3 regions of the Streptomyces telluris genome follow, and region 3 is predicted to be linked to each of the others. Evidence: riboswitches for the same ligand, from Rfam matches in the RefSeq annotation. Region 3 holds a riboswitch; each other region holds the start of a gene.

Region 1 (6,593 bases), on a different contig from region 3:
CGCGACGAGCGCGAGACCGCCAAGGGCTACCGCGCCGGCCAGATCGCCTCGGCCGCCCTGGTCTCCCTCGCCCACGGCACCAACGACGCCCAGAAGACCATGGGCGTGATCACCCTCGCCCTCGTCGCCGGCGGCGTCGTCGCCCCGCACGCCGACCCGCCCATGTGGGTCATCGTCTCCGCGGGCCTGGCCATCGCGCTCGGCACGTACCTGGGCGGCTGGCGCATCATCCAGACCCTCGGCAAGGGCCTCACCGACATCAAGCCCGCGCAGGGCTTCGCCGCGCAGACCGGCGCCGCGACCGTGATCCTCGCCTCCTCGCACATCGGCTTCGCCCTCTCCACCACGCAGGTCTGCTCCGGCTCGATCATGGGCGCCGGTCTCGGCCGCAAGGGCGGCGTCGTGCGCTGGTCGACCGCCGGCCGCATGATCATGGCCTGGGGCCTGACCCTGCCGGCCGCGGGCCTGGTCGCCGGTGGCGCCGCCCTCCTCGCCGACCAGGGCGACTGGGGCGTCGCGGCGGTCGCCGTCCTCGGCCTGGCCGTCTCCGGCGCGATCTGGCTGGCCTCGCGCCGCAAGCCCGTCACCCACGAGGACCTGGATTCGCGCGAGGCCGGCACCGACGCCGAGCCGGCGGGTGTCGTCACCGCGGCCCTGCAGGCCGTCGCCCCGCCGCCGGCCGGCCCCCTGGCCGCCGCGGTCTCCCCCTCCCCCGAGGCCGGGCGGGCTCCTGCCGCCGCCACGGCGAGCTAAGGCTTAAGGAAGAAACAGCATGCACATCGACTGGGCAGCCCTCGGCCAGGTCTTCGGCGTCAGCCTCGTGGTGACGGTCGGCCTGGTGGGCATCTTCACCCTCGGCATCGTCGGCACGTCGCCCCGCGCGGCCGGTTCGGCGGACTCGGCGGCGGGTTCGGCGGACTCGGCGGCGGGCGCGGGGGCGCTCGCGCGGCGCTCCGGTGCGTACGCGTGCTTCGCACTGTGCGCGGCGGCCGTGGGGTACGGCATCTACCTGATCGTGGTGTAGCCCCGCGATCCGCCTCGTCCGGCCGGGATCCCCACGGGGGTCCCGGCCGCTGCGTTTCCCGCCGGGGGTCGCAGGAAGCCTCCGGGTGCGGGCGGCACGGCACCGCCGGGCAGGCGCGTCACGGTTGCGCGCCGCGGCGGCTGCAGAAGGTTCCGCTCGGCCCGGGCGGCGAAGGCCGGGGCCCTCGCTCCCTCCGCACGCGAAGATCCGCCGCCACGGTGGGCGACCGGCACGGCGGAGTCCGGCGGTGCCGTGCTCTCCAGGCTGCCCGGCGCAGCCGGGACGGCGGGTCCGGCCAGGTCAGAGGTGAGTTGACGGCGCCCGCGGCGCATGGTGGACTTCCGGAGCCAAACGGCGACAGCAGAGGAAGCCGGTGTGAATCCGGCGCGGTCCCGCCACTGTCACCGGGGAGCGTCTCCCCCACGCGATGCCACGGCGGCGAGCCGGAAGGCCGGGGCGGCGCGGATCCGGGAGCCAGGAGACTCTGGTCGCCGGCCACGTCGAGCCAGGGCGCGGACCCTGAGTGAGGACACATCGTCATGCCCGGCGCCCGCCACCGAACGCCCCGCACACTTCTCTCCCCCCGCCGAGGCGTGACGGCGGTCTGATCCGATGCGTGCCGATCCGATCGGTTTCGCGTGCGGCGCCGCCCTCGGCTTCCTCGGTGACCGCGTCCTGGGCGACCCCCGCCGCGGCCACCCCGTGGCCGCGTTCGGCCGCGCCGCCCAGGCCGTCGAGCGGCGCCTGTGGCGCGACCACCGCGGCCACGGCGCCGCGCACGCCCTGCTGTGCGCGGGCGGCGCCGCCGCCGGTGCCGCGCTGCTGTCGCGCGCCGCGCGCGCTTCCCGCCCCGCCGGCATCGCCCTGACCGCCGCCGCCACCTGGGCCGTGCTCGGGGGCACCTCCCTGGGCCGCGAGGCCCGTGCCATCGGCGGCGCGCTCGCCGCCGGCGACGTGGACGTCGCCCGCGAGCGCCTGCCGCACCTGTGCGGGCGCGACCCGCAGGCCCTGGACGGGCAGCAGATCGCGCGCGCCGTCGTGGAGTCCGTGGCCGAGAACACCTCCGACGCCGTCGTCGGCGCGCTGGTGTGGGGCGCCGTCGGGGGCGTGCCGGGGCTGGTGGCCTTCCGGGCGGTGAACACCCTCGACGCGATGGTGGGCCACAAGTCCCCCCGCTACCGCCGTTTCGGCTGGGCCTCGGCCCGTCTCGACGACGTCGCCGGCTGGCCCGGCGCCCGCCTGACCGCGGCCCTCGCCGTCCTCGCGGGCCCGGATCCGCGCGGCGCCTGGCGGGTGGCCCGGCGGGACGCGTCCCGCCACCCCAGCCCCAACGCGGGCCCCGTGGAGGCCGCGTTCGCCGGCGCCCTCGGCGTGCGGCTCGGCGGCACCCTCGCGTACGCGGGCCGCGTCGAGCACCGGCCCGTGCTGGGGGCGGAGAACCGCCCGGTGGCGACGGACGACATCGAGCGCGCGGTACGCCTCTCGCGCCGGGTGTCCCTGCTGGCCCTGGGAACGGCCGTGGTGGGCAGGCTCTCTGTCGGAAGCTTCGCACGGTACGCACGGAGGAGGAGCCGGTGACGGCTGACAGGAGCGGGTCCGCGGGCCCGCTGGGCGGGGGCCTGCTGGTGGCCGGCACCACCTCGGACGCGGGCAAGAGCGTGGTGACGGCCGGCATCTGCCGCTGGCTGTCCCGCAAGGGCGTCAAGGTCGCGCCGTTCAAGGCGCAGAACATGTCGCTCAACTCGTTCGTGACGCGCGAGGGCGCGGAGATTGGCCGGGCCCAGGCCATGCAGGCGGCCGCGGCCCGCGTGGAGCCGAGCGCCCTCATGAACCCCGTGCTGCTCAAGCCGGGCGGCGACCGCAGCAGCCAGGTCGTGCTGATGGGCAAGCCGGTGGGCGAGCTCAGTGCGCGCGGCTATCACGCGGGCCGCCAGGAGCAGCTGTTCGGAACGGTGACGGAGTGCCTGGAGGAGCTGCGGCGCACGCACGACGCGGTGATCTGCGAGGGCGCGGGAAGCCCTGCCGAGATCAACCTGCGGCGCAGCGACATCGTGAACATGGGCATCGCCCGGGCGGCCCGGCTGCCCGTGGTCGTGGTCGGCGACATCGACCGCGGTGGCGTCTTCGCGTCGTTCTTCGGCACGACGGCCCTGCTCTCGCCCGAGGACCAGGAGCTGATAGCGGGTTACGTCGTCAACAAGTTCCGGGGCGACGTGACGCTGCTGGAGCCCGGCCTGGACATGCTGTACGAGCTGACGGGCCGGCGGACGTTCGGCGTCCTGCCGTTCGCGCACGGCCTCGGCATAGACGAGGAGGACGGCCTGCGCGTCTCGCTGCGCGGCGCCGTGCGGGAGTCGGTGGTGGCCCCGCCGCACGGGGCGGACGTGCTGCGGGTCGCGGTGTGCGCGGTGCCGCTGATGTCCAACTTCACGGACGTGGACGCGCTGGCGGCCGAGCCGGGCGTGGTCGTCCGCTTCGTGGACCGCCCCGAGGAGCTCGCCGACGCGGACCTGGTCGTGGTGCCGGGCACCCGCGGCACCGTGCGGGCCCTGACCTGGCTGCGGGAGCGCGGCCTCGCGGACGCGCTGGCGCGGCGCGCCGCCGAGGGCCGCCCCGTCCTGGGCATCTGCGGCGGCTTCCAGGTGCTGGGCGAGCGCATCGAGGACGAGGTGGAGTCCCGGGCGGGCGTGGTGGAGGGCCTGGGCCTGCTTCCGGTGCGCATCCGCTTCGCCGCGGAGAAGACCCTGGCGCGGCCGGTGGGCACGGCCCTGGGCGAGCCCGTCGAGGGCTACGAGATCCACCACGGCGTGGCCGACGTCCGCGGCGGGGACGAGGCGTTCCTTGACGGCTGCCGGGTGGGCGCCGTGTGGGGCACGCACTGGCACGGTTCACTGGAGAGCGACGGCTTCCGGCGGGCCTTCCTGCGGCGCGTCGCGGAGGCGGCGGGCCGGGCGTTCGTCCCGGCACCAGACACGAGCTTCGCGGCGCTGCGGGAGGAACAGCTGGACCGGCTGGGCGATCTGATCGAGGAACACGCGGACACGGACGCGCTGCTGCGGCTGATCGAGGACGGGGTCCCTCCGGGGGTTCCGTTCATACCGCCGGGTGCACCGGCTCCGCTCGCGCGGAACGACAACACAGGGGGTACCCGTTGACGGCCTCGGCCACCTATCCGTTCACCGCGGTCGTCGGCATGGACGACATGCGGCTGGGCCTGCTCCTCAACGCCATCTCGCCGTCCATCGGCGGGGTGCTCGTACGGGGTGAGAAGGGCACGGCGAAGACGACGACCGTCCGCGCCCTGTCCACGCTGCTGCCGTGGATCGACGCCGTCGCCGGATGCCGGTTCGCGTGCGACCCGGCATCCCCCGACGCCCGCTGCCCGGACGGCCCGCACGAGGACGGGGCGGCGCACGCCGCCCGTCCGGCCCGCATGGTCGAGCTGCCGGTCGGCGCCTCCGAGGACCGGCTCGTGGGGGCGCTCGACATCGAACGGGCGCTGGGCGAGGGCGTGAAGGCGTTCGAGCCCGGTCTGCTGGCCGACGCGCACCGGGGCGTGCTGTACGTCGACGAGGTCAACCTCTTGGGCGACCATCTGGTCGACGCCCTCCTCGACGCGGCCGCCACCGGCGCCTCCTACGTAGAGCGTGAGGGAGTGTCGGTCCGTCACGCGTCCCGTTTCCTCCTCGTCGGCACCATGAACCCCGAGGAGGGCGAGCTGCGCCCGCAGCTCCTGGACCGCTTCGGCCTGACCGTCGAGGTCGCGGCCTCGCGCGAGCCCGACGAGCGCGTCGAGGTCGTGCGCCGCCGCCTCGCCTACGACGAGGACCCGGCCGCGTTCGCCGCGAAGTGGGCCGCCGAGGAGGAAACGCTGCGGGAGCGGATCGCCGCCGCCCGCGCGCTGCTGCCGTCCGTGCGCCTGGGCGACGGCGCGCTGCGCCGGATCGCCGCCGTGTGCGCGGGCTTCGAGGTGGACGGCATGCGCGCGGACATCGTGACCGCGCGCACCGCGACCGCCCTCGCCGCGTGGGCGGGCCGCACGGACGTGACGACGGCCGACGTGCGGCAGGCGGCACTGCTGTCGCTGCCGCACCGGCGCCGGCGCAACCCCTTCGACGCGCCGGGCCTGGACGAGGACAAGCTCGACGAGATCCTCGGCCGGTTCGAGGACGACGAGCCGGAGCCCGAGCCGGAGCCGGAGCCGGAGGGCCCGGACGACGACGGTCCCGACGGCGGTCCCGAGGGCGGCGGTCCGGACGGCGGCGGGCAGCCCCCGCAGGACGGCACGGGCCCCGACGGCACCCCCGATGTCCCGCAGCAGCGCCAGGAGCCGGGGCCGGCCGGCCCCGAGCCCGCGTCCCCGGAGAGCCCGGACGCCCCCGAGGGTGCCCCCGCCCGCGGGGAGGCCCCCGAGGCGCCGGCCGTCGCCGCGGCCGACCCCTTCCGCACCCGCAAGTTCGACGTCCCCGGGCTCGGGGAGGGCGCCGACGGCCGCCGTTCGCGGGCCCGGACGGCCCACGGCCGGACGACCGGGGCCCGCCGCCCCCGCGGCGCCCTGTCCAAACTCCACCTGGCCGCCACGGTGCAGGCCGCCGCCCCGCACCAGCGGGCGCGCGGGCGCAGCGGCGCCGGGCTCGTCGTCCGCCGCGACGACCTGCGGGAGGCGGTGCGCGAGGGCCGCGAGGGCAACCTCGTGCTGTTCGTCGTGGACGCCTCCGGCTCCATGGCCGCCCGCAAGCGGATGAGCGCCGTCAAGGGCGCGGTGCTGTCCCTGCTGCTGGACGCCTACCAGCGCCGGGACAAGATCGGCATGGTGACGTTCCGGGGCGCCGGCGCGGACGTGGCGCTGCCGCCGACGTCCTCGGTGGACACGGGCGCGGCCCGGCTGGAGAAGCTGCCGACCGGCGGGCGCACGCCCCTGGCGGCCGGTCTCCTGCAGGCGCACGAGGTGCTGCGGGTGGAGCGGCTGCGCGACCCGTCCCGGCGCCCGCTGCTGGTCGTCGTCACCGACGGCCGGGCCACCGGCGGCCCGGAGCCGCTGGCAAGGGCGGCGCGCGCCGCCCGGCTGCTGGCCGGCGAGGGCACGGCGTCGGTGGTCGTGGACTGCGAGCAGGGGCCGGTGCGGCTCGGGCTCGCCGCCGAGCTGGGCCGGGAGCTGCGCGGCCCGGTCGTGACACTGGACGAGCTGCGCGCGGACAGCGTCTCCGCGCTCGTACGCACCGTACGGACCTCACACACCAGGAAGGCCGCGTAATGCCCCAGGGACAGCCGACCGTCGTTCCCGACGACGGACTCACCACGCGTCAGCGCCGCAACCGGCCGCTGGTCTTCGTCCACACCGGCCTCGGCAAGGGCAAGTCCACGGCCGCCTTCGGCCTGGCGCTGCGGGCGTGGAACCAGGGCTGGCCGGTCGGGGTGTTCCAGTTCGTGAAGTCGGCGAAGTGGAAGGTCGGCGAGGAGAACGCGCTGCGGGTGCTCGGAGCGTCGGGCGAGGGCGGCACGGTCGCCTGGCACAAGATGGGCGAGGGCTGGTCGTGGATCCAGCGCGACCCCAAGGACGGCGAGCAGA
Region 2 (6,593 bases), on a different contig from region 3:
CCCGTCGCACCGGGCGGGCCTTCGAACCCTCAGGCCGGTTCTCCCGGTTCTTCCGGCGCGCCCGCCGCGGCGACCACAGCAGCCGCAGCGGTCGGGGCAGGCGCAGGGACCGTGGCAGTCGCAGCGGCCGGACCGGCTCGCGGTGGATCAGACCGTGGTGGCAGGGAACTTCAGCAGGGCGACCGCCGCGAGCATCTGTATGCTCACCGCCGCCACGGCCTTGTGCGTGGGCAGGTGGTGCTGACCGCGGATCAGCAGGGTGGCGAAGGCGTAGCCGAAGGCCGAGGTGATCCAGGCGGCCGCCCGTACGGGGAAGGACTCCCCGGGCAGGCACGCGTCCAGGGCCAGGCGCGGCAGGTCCGTCGCCCAGAACACCACCACGAACAGCGTGACCGTGGGGCCGAACTTGCCGTTGCCGCCGAGCCGGCGGGCGATGGCCTGGGTGGCGATGCCCAGCAGCAGGCTGGCCAGCACGAGCACGACGTCGGCTATCGCCATGGCCTCCAGGGCCAGGGCCGGGCCCACGCGCCAGCCCTCCCAGAACGAGTCCTTGCCCAGCGTCCCCAGCGCTCCGCAGAGCAGGCACAGGAACGCCGCCGCCCCCCACACGCTCCGGTCCCGCGCCTCGTCCAGGATCTCGACCGGGCGGTACCACAGCCCGAAGAAGAGGCGGTGCCAGTACAGCCTGCGGCGGGCGGCGGAGGCGTGCGGGGCGGGAGGCGAGTGAGGGGAGGCAGAAACAGGCATGGGTGCAAGTATCACCGCTCGGCGGGCACCCCGGTGTCCGGGTCGGCGTCCGGCGCCTCGCCCGACCTGGCGTCGGGGACCGCACCCGCGGCGACATCGGGGGTGGTTCCGGGTGCCGACCCGGCGTCGGCGTCCGGGTCGGCGCCGTGCAGGTACTCCTCGCTGATCTCCCGCGGCCCGAACGGCCACACCTTCTCGTAGCGCGACCAGAGCACGAAGGCCACGCAGCCCGCCCCGACCCAGGCCAGGGACCATTCGATGGGGTGCCGGCCGGGCGAATTGCGGTCCGCGTAGCCGTAGATGACGAGCCATCCCACCAGCGCAACCAGGCTCGGCAGCGGGTAGAGCCACATGCGGTACGGGCGCGGCAGGTCCGGCTGGCGGCGGCGCAGCACGGTCACGGCCAGCACCTGGGCGAGGGCCTGCACGATCACCATCACGGACGTCAGCAGCTGGATCAGCGTGGCCAGGTCGGTATGACGGCCGATCAGGAACCCTGCTCCCGTGATGACTCCCATGGCGGCCAGGCCCAGCGCCGGGAAGCGGTGCCTGGGATGCAGGCGTCCGAAGGGGCGGAAGAAGACCTTCTCCCGGGCGGCGTCGTAGGGCACGCGGGAGCCGCCGAGCAGCCCGGCGAGGACCGAGGCGACGGCCGTGACGAGGATGAGCACGGTGACGACCCGGGCGGGCCCCTTGCCCCAGGCCTCCTCCAGGACCGCCGAGGCGACGGACGAGGACGCCGTCGAGGTGGGGTCGAGCATCTGCTTCCAGTCGATGACGCCGAGCGTGCCGATCTGCAGGAGCAGGTAGATGGCCATGATGCCGAGGATGGAGAAGACGATGGCGCGCGGCAGGGTGCGCCCGGGGTTCTTGATCTCGGCGCCCATGTACGCGGCCGTGTTGTAGCCGAGGTAGTCGTAGATGCCGATGGTCAGGCCCGCCGCGAAGCCGATCCAGAAGTGGTTGGTCGTCAGCTCGAAGGCGTCCGCGGGGTAGGTGAAGGCCCGGCCGGGGCTGAAGTGGGTGAAGGCGGCGAGGATCACCAGCACGACGGAGGCGATCATCACGCACCACAGCACGACCGTGATCCGCGCGATGTTCTCGACGCGCCGCCACAGCACCAGCACGATCAGCGCGATGACGGCCAGTCCGGTCAGGTCGCCCTGTGCCTGCCCCATGTCCGGCCACAGGTAGCCCAGGTACTGCACGAAGCCGATGACCCCGGTGGACATGCCCAGCGGGATGAAGAGCATGGCCGTCCACACGAACAGGAACGGCATCAGCTTCCCGGTGCGGTACTGGAAGGCCTGGCGCAGATAGACGTAGCTGCCGCCCGCGCCGGGGAGCGAGGCGCCGAGCTCGGCCCAGATCAGCCCGTCGGCCAGGGCCAGCACCGCGCCCGCGACGAAGCCGATGACGGCCTGCGGGCCGCCGAAGGCCGCGACCATGAGGGGGATGGTGACGAAGGGGCCGATGCCGCACATCTGGCTCATGTTGATGGCGGTGGCCTGGAACAGTCCGATGCGGCGCACGAAGCCGACCCGCTCGTCCGGCGATGGTTCCGTCTCTGCCATGGCGGTCGGCCCTTTCTCGCGCCGGACGGGGTCCGGCTGACCTGATTGTCCGTCCAATGCACTGGTAGCACCGGCGTGTCGCAACCGTCCACCGTTCCGGCACCGTCCGGGGGAACGGTTGCGCCCGCGCCCCTGCCCGCGCCCCGCCCCGTTCACGATCCGCCGCCCTCGATTGCGAGATCTTTGCAACTGCAGAACCTGTGCACAACCGCTAAGGTGGCCCGGCCGTGGTGTTCGGGAAGACCGGTGACGGGCCCTCGTGGTCCCAGTCCGGAGCGGCCCTCGCCACTGTGATCGGGGAGTGACCGTCCCGTTCCGCGCGCTCCCCACGGCGCGCGGAGCCACTGGCCGCAGCCGGCTGCCGGGAAGGCGGGGACGGGCGCGAACGGACCCGTAAGCCAGGAGACCGGCCACGGCATCTCGCAAATGGTCCACGAGGTGCTGGAGCGTTCAACCCAAGATGTCCCGTCCTGCTGATTCCCCCGGTTCTCCCGGTTCTCCCGGTTCCCCTGATTCCCCCGGTTCTCCCGGCCCCGGTCCCGCGCCCGCCTTCCGCTGGCGCCGCGAGGACACCGTGCGGACCGCCGGTCTGCTGGCCGTCATAGCCGCCCTGCACGTCGTCGCGTTCGGCGTGCTCTACCTGCTCGTCGTCCCCAACCACTACACCGTCGGCTCGAAGGTCTACGGGGTCGGGCTCGGCATCACCGCCTACACCCTCGGCATGCGGCACGCCTTCGACGCCGACCACATCGCCGCCATCGACAACACCACCCGCAAGCTCATGGCGGACGGCAAGCGCCCGGTCTCCGTCGGCTTCTGGTTCGCGCTCGGCCACTCCAGCGTCGTCGTCGCGATGGCCGCCCTGGTGGCCGGCGGCACCCAGCTCGCCGGGCGGCTGATGGACGAGGAGTCCACGGCCCACCAGACCCTCGGCGTCGTCGGCACGACGGTCTCCGGCGGCTTCCTCTACCTCATCGCCGCGCTCAACCTCGTCGCCCTCGCCGGCATCCTGCGCATCTTCCGCGCCATGCGCGAGGGCCGCTACGACGAGGCCGAGCTGGAGCAGCACCTGGACTCGCGCGGCTTCATGAACCGCATCCTCGGCCGCTTCACCCGCTCCATCACCCGGCCGGGGCAGATGTACCCGCTGGGCTTCCTCTTCGGGCTGGGCTTCGACACGGCCACCGAGGTCACGCTGATGGTGATGGCGGGCAGCGGTGCCGCCGCGGGCCTGCCCTGGTACGCGATCGTCTGCCTGCCGCTGCTGTTCGCCGCGGGCATGAGCCTGTTCGACACGCTCGACGGCACGTTCATGAACTTCGCCTACCAGTGGGCGTTCTCCAACCCGGTCCGCAAGGTCTACTACAACCTCACGATCACCGGCCTGTCCATCGCCGTCGCCTTCCTCATCGGCACCATCGAACTGGTCGGCGTCCTGCACGAGAAGCTGGAGCTGGACGACGCGGTGACCGGCTGGATCGCCGGGCTGAACCTCGACAACGTGGGCTTCGTCATCGTCGGCCTGTTCGTGGTGGTGTGGGCCGTGGCGCTCGGCTACTGGCGCTTCGGCAAGGTCGAACAGCGCTGGGCGGCCCGCACACAGGCCGCGGCCGAGAGCTGACGCCGGGCCGGCCCGGTCCCGGCGGGGCCGGTCCCGCCGGGGCCGGGGCCGGCAGGGTCCGGCTCGACCGCAGGGCCGGGCCCTGCCGCGGCACCGGCCCTGCTCAGACGGCGCGGGCGGGCGCCTCCGCGGTCTCCTCCCGCGCCGCCGGGACGAGGTGCGCCTGCCCGGCGAGGATCACCAGGGCGCCCACGGCGAGCCCGGCGACCCCGCACGAAGCGGCCCACGTGGGCCCCGCCGTCTCCAGCACCGTGCCGACGACGGCCGACCCCAGCGCCACGCCCGCCGTCATCAGCGTCACCAGCCAGGCGAACGCCTCGGTGACGGTGCCCGCCGGGGCGAGCTCGCCCACCAGCACGAACACGACGGTGAGCACGGGCGCGAGGAACAGCCCGGTGAGGATCATCAGGCCGGCCATGAGCGGCGGCGCGGGCAGCAGGCACAGCAGCCCGTACCCGGCCGTGAGCCCGAGCATCAGCAGCAGCGTCCGGCGCGGCGGCGCGATCCGCCAGTGGCGCACGGCCCCGTAGGCCAGCCCGCCGATCAGCGCGCCGAGGGCGTTGAGCGCGAGGAGCGTGGGGGCGCCGCCGGGCAGGGCGTGGTCCTCCGCGTAGTGGACGACGAGGACGTTGAGCGTGCCGATGGCGACGCCCGCGCCCGTGAGGCCCGTGAGCAGCACGACCAGACCGCGGCTGCGCAGCGGACCGAGCCAGTCGCCGGAGCGGGCGGGCGCCTTCCAGACCCGGGCGGGCGGGGCGGTGGCGACGACGAGCACCCCGGCGATGCCCAGGAGCGCACCGGCCCACAGCGCCGCCGAGGGCGAGGCGACGGCCACGCCACCGGCCACCACCAGGGGCCCGCCGACGAAGACCAGCTCCTGCGAGGCGGAGTCCAGGGCGTACGCCGCCTCCAGCTTCCCGGGCGCGACGATGTCGGGCCACAGGGCCCGCAGGCACGGCTCCAGCGGCGGCGTCGCCGCTCCGGCGAGCGCGACCCCGGCGAGGACGGCCGTGCGGCTGCCGGGCGCGATCGCCACGACCGCGAAGCCCACGGCCGCCACGAGGGCGGTGGGCAGCAGGACGAGCGGCTGGCCCGCCCGGTCCACCAGGCGGCCCAGCAGCGGGCCGCCGATCGCGGAGGCGATGGCGAACACCCCCACGGCCACGCCCACGAACCCGTACGACGCCCCCGCCTGACGGAGGGCCAGCGGTACGGCGACGGAGGCCATCGCGCTCGGCAGCCGCCCGACGAGGGTGCCCAGGAGCAGCCTGGTCACGTGGGGGCCGCGCAGCAGATCCGCGTAGCTCATGAGGGGCCCTCGCCGCTCGTCGACTCCCTCGGCCGCTGGGCGGCCATGTCCGGCGCTGACGCTCGCGTGGGTGAGATCACGAGGGCATCGTTATACGTAACACGTCGGCCGTCAAGGGATTTCCGGCAGGCCCGGGCCCTGGCAGCGCAGATCCTTGCCGGGCACCGTGCCGTCCACCAGGTAGGCGGCGACGGCGTCGTCCACGCACGCGTTGCCCCGGCTGGCGAAGACGCCGTGCGAGTAGTCGTTCTCCAGCGTGACCAGGCGGGATCCCGGCAGTACGCGCTGCATGGCCCGGGCTCCCTCGACCGGGGTGACGGGGTCGTGCTGCGAGGCGACGAGCAGGGCCGGGGGAGCGGCGGGGCTGCCGAGCCGCGTGCGGCTCTCCGGGCGGTGGTGCCAGTACGTGCAGGCCGGCGCCTCGATGCCGGTGAGGACGGGCAGCGGGTCGACGCGGCGCAGGCGGCGGAGGTCGGCGACGACCCGTCCGGGGGCGGGGCCGGGGCCGTCGGCGCACTTCACGGTGCGGTTGGCGGCCTCGTACGTACGCGAGTCCGGGCCGTCGAAGGGGGCGGCGGGGCGCAGGCCGCCGGCCGTGCCCTCGCGCAGGTAGGTGCGCAGCCCGTCGCCGAGGGGCGCCCAGCGCTCGGTGCGGCCGAGCGCCCGGTAGACCGCGCGGTCGAACTCGGCGGGCCCGAAGCCGTCCACGGGCCGGGCCGCGAGCCCGGCCCGCACCCGCTCGTACGCCCCGCGGACCGCGCCCGCCGTGCTGCCGAGCCCGAACCGCTCGTGGTGGGCGGCCAGCCACTCCAGCAGGGTCGCGCGCTGCCGCAGCAGGGACCCGGCCTGGCGGAGGTCGAAGGCGTACCAGTCCTCCGGGCCGACGACGCTGTCCAGCACCATCGGGCCCACCCGCCGCGGGAAGAGGGCCGCGTAGGCCGCGCCGAGGTAGCTGCCGTAGGAGACGCCGAGGAAGCCGGTGCGCCGCTCGCCGAGGGCCGCGCGGACGGCGTCCATGTCGCGGGCGGTCTCCTCCGTCGACAGGTGCGGCAGGGCGGGCCCCACGCCTGCCGCGCAGTCGTCGGCGAGGCGGTGCAGGGAGGCGAGGTGCTCCCGCTCGGCGGGGCGGTCGCGCGGGACGGGGTCGGGCGCGGGCGACGCGAACAGGCCGCCCATCGCGCCGCAGTCCGCGGGGGCGCTGCGGCCGGTGCCGCGCGGGTCGAAGCCGATGACGTCGTACGCGCGCCGGACCCGTTCGGGCAGTTTGGCGCGCTTGGTGACGGCGTACGGCAGCCCGGAGCCGCCCGGCCCGCCGGGGTTGACGAGCAGGATCCCGCGGCGC
Region 3 (6,593 bases):
ACGCGCCCGACGCGGAGCCCGGCCGCGACCGGCCCGCCCGCGCGCGCATCCGGCGCCTGGTCACCGGCCTGAGCGGCAGGAGCCGGTGGCACACCCGGGCTCTCGGGGAGGCGGCGCCGGCGGTCGCCGAACTCCTCGCGGGCTCGGGGGAGCACGTTCCCGAAGCGGTCGAGCTGATGGTGCGGGTCCTCGACCCGGCCGCCGCGCCGGAGGTCCTGACGGCGCAGCTGGAGCGCCTCGCCCGGCTGCACGAGGGCCGGCCCGCGCTCGCGGCGCGCACGGCCGGCTCCCTCGCCGGGCGCTTCGGCAGCCGCGACGGCAGCGACGAGGCGCTCGCCCACGCGGCCCGCTCCCTCGCGGACGACGGGGACCTTGCCACCGGGCTGTTCGCGCTCGCGCTCACCTCGCTCGGGGGCCGCCGCACCGGCTGGTCCGCGCCCTGGCGCGAGCAACTGCGCTCCCTGCGCCGGCACCCCCACCCGGACGTACGCGACGAGGCGCTGGCCCGGGTGACGGCCACGGAATGAGACACCGCGCGGGGGGCGCGGGCCGTGCCCCGGGCTCCCGTGCTCCCCGTGCTCCCCGTGCTCCCCGTGCCTACGAACGCCCTTCGACGACCCGCCGGGCCGCCTCGCTCTCCGCGGCGGCCGGCGAGAGCTCGCTCAGCGTGTCGAGGTCGGTGTCCTCCCGCAGTTCCTTCTCCCAGGCGGCGGCCAGCTTCTCCTGCTGCGCGCGCGGTTGCCGGCCGACCTCCTCGCGGTGAGCCGGGCTCAGGGCGCCAAGGAATCGCTCGACATCGTCGGTCGGCATGGGTTCTCCCTCGTCAGCGTCGACGGGCATCCCCTTCCCGGCGCCGGGAGGCCACCGACGGGCCGGGCCCGCCCCTTCACCTGAAAGGGGACGGCTCCGGCGTCGGCAGGCGGAGCACGCGGCCGCCCGCTCCCGGTGCCGGGAGCGGGCGGCCCGCGGAGCGGCTCCGGCTACTCCTGCCGTACGTACAGCAGCAGACGGGCGAAGAGGCCCGGCCGGGTCGGCGGCGCGCCGCGTGGGGCGGCCGGTTCCGCTCCCGCGACGGGGATGCTCGCGCCGGGAGCGGCGGGAGGCTTCTCCTCGGCCAGGGCGGCGGGGTCCGCACCGTGCGAAGGGCTCGTGGTGCCCGGAGGGTGCTCACCGTCGGTGGAGGCGGGCTGGGGGTCTGGGCCGTGGGCGCGGTAGGCCTGGGCGCGCAGATACGCACTCAGGACACGCGCGGGATCGAGGGGCATGACGTCTCTCTGCTCTCGTGCCTGCCGGTAGTGAAGGGAGTTCCGCACGCGCGCCCGCTCCGGACGGCCGGGGGCGGGCGCGGGCCTTCTCAGCAGCGCAGGACGTCGTTGCGCGCGGGGCCGGCGGACGCCGCGGGGCCCTCGGGGCCGGCCGGGGCCGACAGCGGGCGGGCCGGGGTGGCCGGCAGGACGGACGCCCGGAAGGGCGGGAGGCAGGAGCGCCGGGAGGGCGAGACCGAGGAGCGGGGCGAACGGGTGTCCGCGACGCAGTCGTCGGTGGCGGCGAACTCCACGGAGACGGAGCTCTCCTCCGGGCCGGGGCCCAGGGCGTAGACCGTGCCGCTCCCTCCGGAGAACAGCAGGAGGACGGAGACCAGCACGGCGACGGAGGCCCGCAGGGCGGGCCTCCACGGCAGCGGCTCAGGACTCCACAGGTTCATGCACTAAGCGTAATCAGTCAATTACTTTCGGCGCATTCCACCGTTCGGGTGAGGCCGTTGAATCGGACGCTGCATCTTCGTGCGGGAGCCGGGTACCTGGCCCGGATGGTCGCACAGCCCGCGCCAGAGCCCCCGGGCGCGCCGTACGGTCGGAGCAGGGCCTCCCCCGCTCGGCGGCGGGGCCCGGACACGGCCAGGACGGCGAAGGAGGAGCAGTGACGGATGCCCGGGAGAGTGCGGACCACGTCAGCGTGCATCTGACGGACTGCGGCCACCAGGACGCGGGCGCCGTCTTCGGCGTCCTCGAGGCCGTCTTCCCCGAGGCCGGGCCGCCGCGCGGCGAGACCGGGCCAGGCACCCCCGGCGCCGGCCCCATGATCTGGTGCATGAGCGTCGACACCCGCACGCGCACCGGCGCCGACGCGGTGCAGCCGGAGGGGACGCCCCTGTCGGGCGCGGTGACCGCCGACCTCTTCGGCGCGGCGGACCCCGTCCGCCAGGTCAAGGAGGAGCTCGAACGGGCCTTCGCCGTCGAGCACCGGGGGCACGTCTCCGGCGAGCACGAGATGGAGCTGCGCCTGCGCCTGGCCACGCGAACAGGCTCCTGAGGGACGCCCGTTCGCGCGTCGCGTGTCCCACACCACAGTCCGGTATCCGAACAGGTCTGTCCGTGGGCCCGTCCGGCACCATATGGTGGCGGTGCAGCTGGTTCGCCCTGCTCGCCAGGCAGGCGCGTCGTAAGAGGGAACCCGGTGGGAATCCGGGACTGCCCCGCAGCGGTGAGCGGGAACGACCGCCGTCATACGCACTGGATCCATACGGATCCGGGAAGCGACGGCCAGTAGGTGCCATGTGGCGTGCCCGCGAGTCCGAAGACCTGCCGACTGCCCGTGCGCTGCCGAGCGCACGGAGATCCCGGTGACCTCGAGGGCGGGTCGGCGCATACATCAGGCGGGCACGGACGGCGGCGCACACGCGACCGCATCCGGCAGCAACCCGCCCGGTTCCGTCGTTCCTTCGCGCCTTCCGCCCGTCCCCCGGGGTCATGGACGCACGCACGCTCGCGAAGGAGAGTTCCGTGACCAGCAAGTCCGCAGCCGCGGCAGCCCAGGCCACCGTGTACGGCTACCCCCGTCAGGGCCGCAACCGTGAACTGAAGAAGGCGATCGAGGGGTACTGGAAGGGCCGCGTCACCGCCGGCAGCCTCCGGGACACCGCCGCCGCACTGCGCCGCACCAACTGGCAGCAGCTGGCCGACGCCGGCGTCCACGAGGTGCCCACCGGCGACTTCTCGCTCTACGACCACGTCCTGGACACCAGCGTCATGGTCGGCGCGATCCCCGCGCGGCACCGCGCGGCCGTCGAAGCCGACTCCCTCGACGGCTACTTCGCCATGGCCCGCGGCACCCAGGACGTGGCGCCGCTGGAGATGACCAAGTGGTTCGACACCAACTACCACTACCTGGTCCCCGAGCTCGGCCCCGACACGGTCTTCACCCCGGACTCCACCAAGCAGGTCGCCGAGCTGAAGGAAGCCCTCGCGCTCGGCCTGACCCCCCGTCCGGTCCTCGTCGGCCCCATCACCTACCTGCTCCTGGCCAAGGCCGCCCCCGGCGTCGCCGCCGACTTCGAACCGCTCACCCTCCTCGACCGGCTGCTGCCGGTGTACGCCGAGGTGCTCGCCGACCTGCGGGCCGCCGGGGCGGCCTGGGTGCAGCTCGACGAGCCCGCCCTGGTCCAGGACCGCACCCCCGCCGAGCTGAACGCCACCGGCCGCGCCTACCGCGACCTGGGCGGCCTCACCGACCGGCCCCAGCTGCTCGTCGCCTCCTACTTCGACCGGCTCGGCGAGGCCCTGCCCGTCCTCGCCAAGACCCCCGTCGAGGGCCTCGCCCTGGACTTCACCGGGCCCGCCGCCGCCAACCTCGACGACCTCGCGGCCGTCGGCGGACTGCCCGGCAAGCGCCTCCTGGCCGGCGTCGTCAACGGCCGCAACGTGTGGATCAACGACTTCGAGAAGTCCCTGTCCACCCTCGGCACCCTCCTCGGCCTCGCCGGCCGCGTCGACGTCTCCTCCTCCTGCTCCCTGCTGCACGTCCCGCTGGACGCGGCGGCCGAGCGGGACATCGACCCGCAGATCGTCCGCTGGCTCGCCTTCGCCCGCCAGAAGACCGCCGAGGTCGTCACCCTGGCCCGCGGCCTGGCGCAGGGCACCGACACCATCGCGGCCGAACTGGCCGCCAACCGCGCCGACCTGGCCTCCCGCGCCGGCTCCGCCATCACCCGCGACCCGGCCGTGCGCGCCCGCGCCGCGGCCGTCACCGCCACCGACGGGCGCCGCTCGCAGCCGTACGCCCAGCGGGCGGCCGCACAGCGCGCCCACCTCGGGCTGCCGCTGCTGCCGACCACCACCATCGGCTCCTTCCCGCAGACCACGGAGCTGCGCACCGCCCGCGCCGACCTGCGCGCCGGACGGATCGACGAGGCCGCCTACGAGCGGCGCATCGAGGCCGAGATCCGCGAGGTCATCTCCTTCCAGGAGAAGGCCGGCATCGACGTCCTGGTGCACGGCGAGCCCGAGCGCAACGACATGGTGCAGTACTTCGCCGAACAGCTGACGGGCTATCTGGCCACGCAGCACGGCTGGGTGCAGTCGTACGGCACGCGCTACGTCCGCCCGCCGATCCTCGCCGGCGACATCTCCCGCCCCGAGCCGATGACCGTGCGCTGGACCCGCTTCGCCCAGTCGGTGGCGGGCCGCCCGGTCAAGGGCATGCTGACCGGCCCGGTCACCATGCTCGCCTGGTCGTTCGTCCGCGACGACCAGCTGCTCGGCGAGACCGCCCGCCAGGTGGCCCTCGCCCTGCGCGACGAGGTGAACGACCTGGAGGCCGCCGGGACGTCGGTCATCCAGGTGGACGAGCCCGCCCTGCGCGAGACGCTGCCGCTGCGCGCCGCCGACCACGCCGGGTACCTCGCGTGGGCGACCGAGTCCTTCCGCCTGTCCACCAGCGGCGTCCGGCCGGACACCCAGATCCACACGCACATGTGCTACGCGGAGTTCGGCGACGTCCTCCAGGCCATCGACGACCTCGACGCCGACGTCATCAGCCTGGAGGCCGCCCGCTCGCACATGCAGGTCGCCGCGGAGCTGGCCGTCGCCGGCTACCCGCGCGAGGTCGGCCCCGGCGTCTACGACATCCACTCCCCGCGCATCCCGGGGGCGGACGAGGCGGCGGCACTGCTGCGCAAGGGCCTGGAGGCGATCCCCGGCGAGCGCCTGTGGGTCAACCCCGACTGCGGCCTGAAGACCCGCGGCTGGACCGAGGTCCGGGCCTCCCTGGAAAACCTGGTCACAGCGGCCCGCACGGTCCGCGCGGAGATCCCCGGCCAGGCCTCCTGACGGTCCGGCGGTCAGGTGACGGAAGGGGGCGGCGCCGGACGGCCCGGCGCCCGCCCTCTCCCGCCGTGCGGTCGGTGCGCGGGCAGGATCCGGTCGAGGTGGTAGTCCAGCGTCGCCCGGACGTCGGCGAGGGTGCGCCGGCCGTGGAGCACGTCCATGCCCAGCCCCGTCACCCCTGACACCAGCAGGTCCGCCTCCCGCCCCGGGTCGGTGCCGGGCGCCGCCCCCGCCCGCGCGATCAGGCCGGCGACCAGCTGCTCGACGGGCTGGGAGGCGTGCAGGAAGACTGCGGCCAGCGCCGGATCGGTCAGGCTGCGCACGTAGTACGCGACGAAGACGCGCAGAGCGCTGCGGCGCTGCTCGTCCAGGGGCAGGAACTCGTTCAGGACGGCGCCCAGCACCGCCCGCGGGTCCGCGGGGCCGGGCAGCGCGGCCATGCGCTCCCGGGCCCGCCGGTCGTTCTCCTCGTGCAGCAGGTGCAGCGCCGAGACGAGGAGGCCGTGCTTGCTCCCGAAGTGGTACTGGACGACGCGCAGCGAGACCCCGGCCTCGGCCGCGACCTCGCGCATGCTGGCCGCCTCCAGGCCCCGCTCGGCCGCGATCCTCCAGACGGCCCCGGCGATCTGACGCCGTCTCTCCCCCGCGCCGCCGGCGACGGGCCCCCCGGCCGCGGTCGCCCCCGCCTCGCGGCCGCCGCGCGCGCCGGCCCGCTGCCGGTACGCCCTGGCCTGGCAGCTCCGCGAGCAGTAGACGGGCGGGCGGCCCCGGACCGCCACGGCGAGCGGCCCGGCGCAGACGCGGCACCGACCCTGAATTTCGTCACGCACGAAGGCAGCTTATCCCTCACTAAAATGCGTGACGAAACCCGACATTACCGCCCCTTTTCGTTGATACAGTCGTATCAACGAAACAGAACTCCGGCCTGAGGAGGCGGAATGCACGAGGCCTGGTACAGGGTCCTGTCCATCGCGGCGCTCGTCGTGGGTGTCTGGGAGGGCCCGCTGTCGATCGTCTACCGGCTCGTCAGCGACGACGAAGGCACGGTCCTGCGCGCGGCGAACTACCTCCCCTCGCCCTGGTGCTACGTCGTGGCGACCGCGGCGGCGCTCCTCACGTTCGGGGTGCTGGCCGTCCTCGACGCCGGGCGCGAGAAGGCGCTGGCGCGGCAGAGCGCCGCTTAGTGAGCCCCCGCCGCTCCGTCCCTTCCCCGCGCGCTCCGGGTGACACCCGGCGATCATGCGGTTGAGCTCCGGGCGCGCCGGTTACCCATCAGCCGCGGTCCCGCGCGCGGAAGCGGGTGCCGGAGGCGACAGGGAGCGTGACGGGTGAAAGAGAAGGTCCGGGAGGCGGCGCTGACCGGCTTCATGGCGCTGGACCGGCGGCTGCCGGCCGCCGAGGCGGCCAAGGCCCTGCTGCGCAAGGCGTTCCCCGACCACTGGTCGTACCTGCTGGGGGAGCTCGCCCTCTACAGCTTCGTCGTCCTGG

Evidence for each region. A riboswitch is a leader RNA that binds a small molecule or an ion and turns the genes downstream of it on or off. The one in region 3 is predicted to bind cobalamin.
Region 1: it holds a riboswitch for cobalamin, as region 3 does, so the genes downstream of both, NQU55_RS17045 (cobalamin biosynthesis protein) here and metE (5-methyltetrahydropteroyltriglutamate--homocysteine S-methyltransferase) in region 3, are expected to answer to the same signal.
Region 2: it holds a riboswitch for cobalamin, as region 3 does, so the genes downstream of both, nicT (Nickel transporter NicT) here and metE (5-methyltetrahydropteroyltriglutamate--homocysteine S-methyltransferase) in region 3, are expected to answer to the same signal.

What each region holds. Positions count from the first base shown of each region.
Region 1 covers NZ_JANIID010000014.1:57,558-64,150, forward strand. The annotation lists gene NQU55_RS17035 (inorganic phosphate transporter) at 1-753, shown strand, start outside; gene NQU55_RS17040 (hypothetical protein) at 773-1,024, shown strand; cobalamin riboswitch at 1,389-1,508, shown strand; gene NQU55_RS17045 (cobalamin biosynthesis protein) at 1,637-2,602, shown strand; gene NQU55_RS17050 (cobyric acid synthase) at 2,632-4,179, shown strand; gene NQU55_RS17055 (putative cobaltochelatase) at 4,218-6,278, shown strand; gene cobO (cob(I)yrinic acid a,c-diamide adenosyltransferase) at 6,278-6,593, shown strand, end outside.
Region 2 covers NZ_JANIID010000004.1:263,638-270,230, forward strand. The annotation lists gene NQU55_RS07280 (hypothetical protein) at 148-747, opposite strand; gene NQU55_RS07285 (APC family permease) at 759-2,321, opposite strand; cobalamin riboswitch at 2,533-2,750, shown strand; gene nicT (Nickel transporter NicT) at 2,782-3,942, shown strand; gene NQU55_RS07295 (MFS transporter) at 4,046-5,251, opposite strand; gene NQU55_RS07300 (alpha/beta hydrolase) at 5,363-6,593, opposite strand, start outside.
Region 3 covers NZ_JANIID010000001.1:456,381-462,973, reverse strand. The annotation lists gene NQU55_RS01880 (hypothetical protein) at 1-527, shown strand, start outside; gene NQU55_RS01875 (hypothetical protein) at 598-810, opposite strand; gene NQU55_RS01870 (hypothetical protein) at 981-1,265, opposite strand; gene NQU55_RS01865 (hypothetical protein) at 1,355-1,705, opposite strand; gene NQU55_RS01860 (hypothetical protein) at 1,921-2,313, shown strand; cobalamin riboswitch at 2,395-2,604, shown strand; gene metE (5-methyltetrahydropteroyltriglutamate--homocysteine S-methyltransferase) at 2,784-5,108, shown strand; gene NQU55_RS36725 (TetR/AcrR family transcriptional regulator) at 5,120-5,935, opposite strand; gene NQU55_RS01845 (hypothetical protein) at 6,044-6,289, shown strand; gene qcrB (cytochrome bc1 complex cytochrome b subunit) at 6,473-6,593, shown strand, end outside.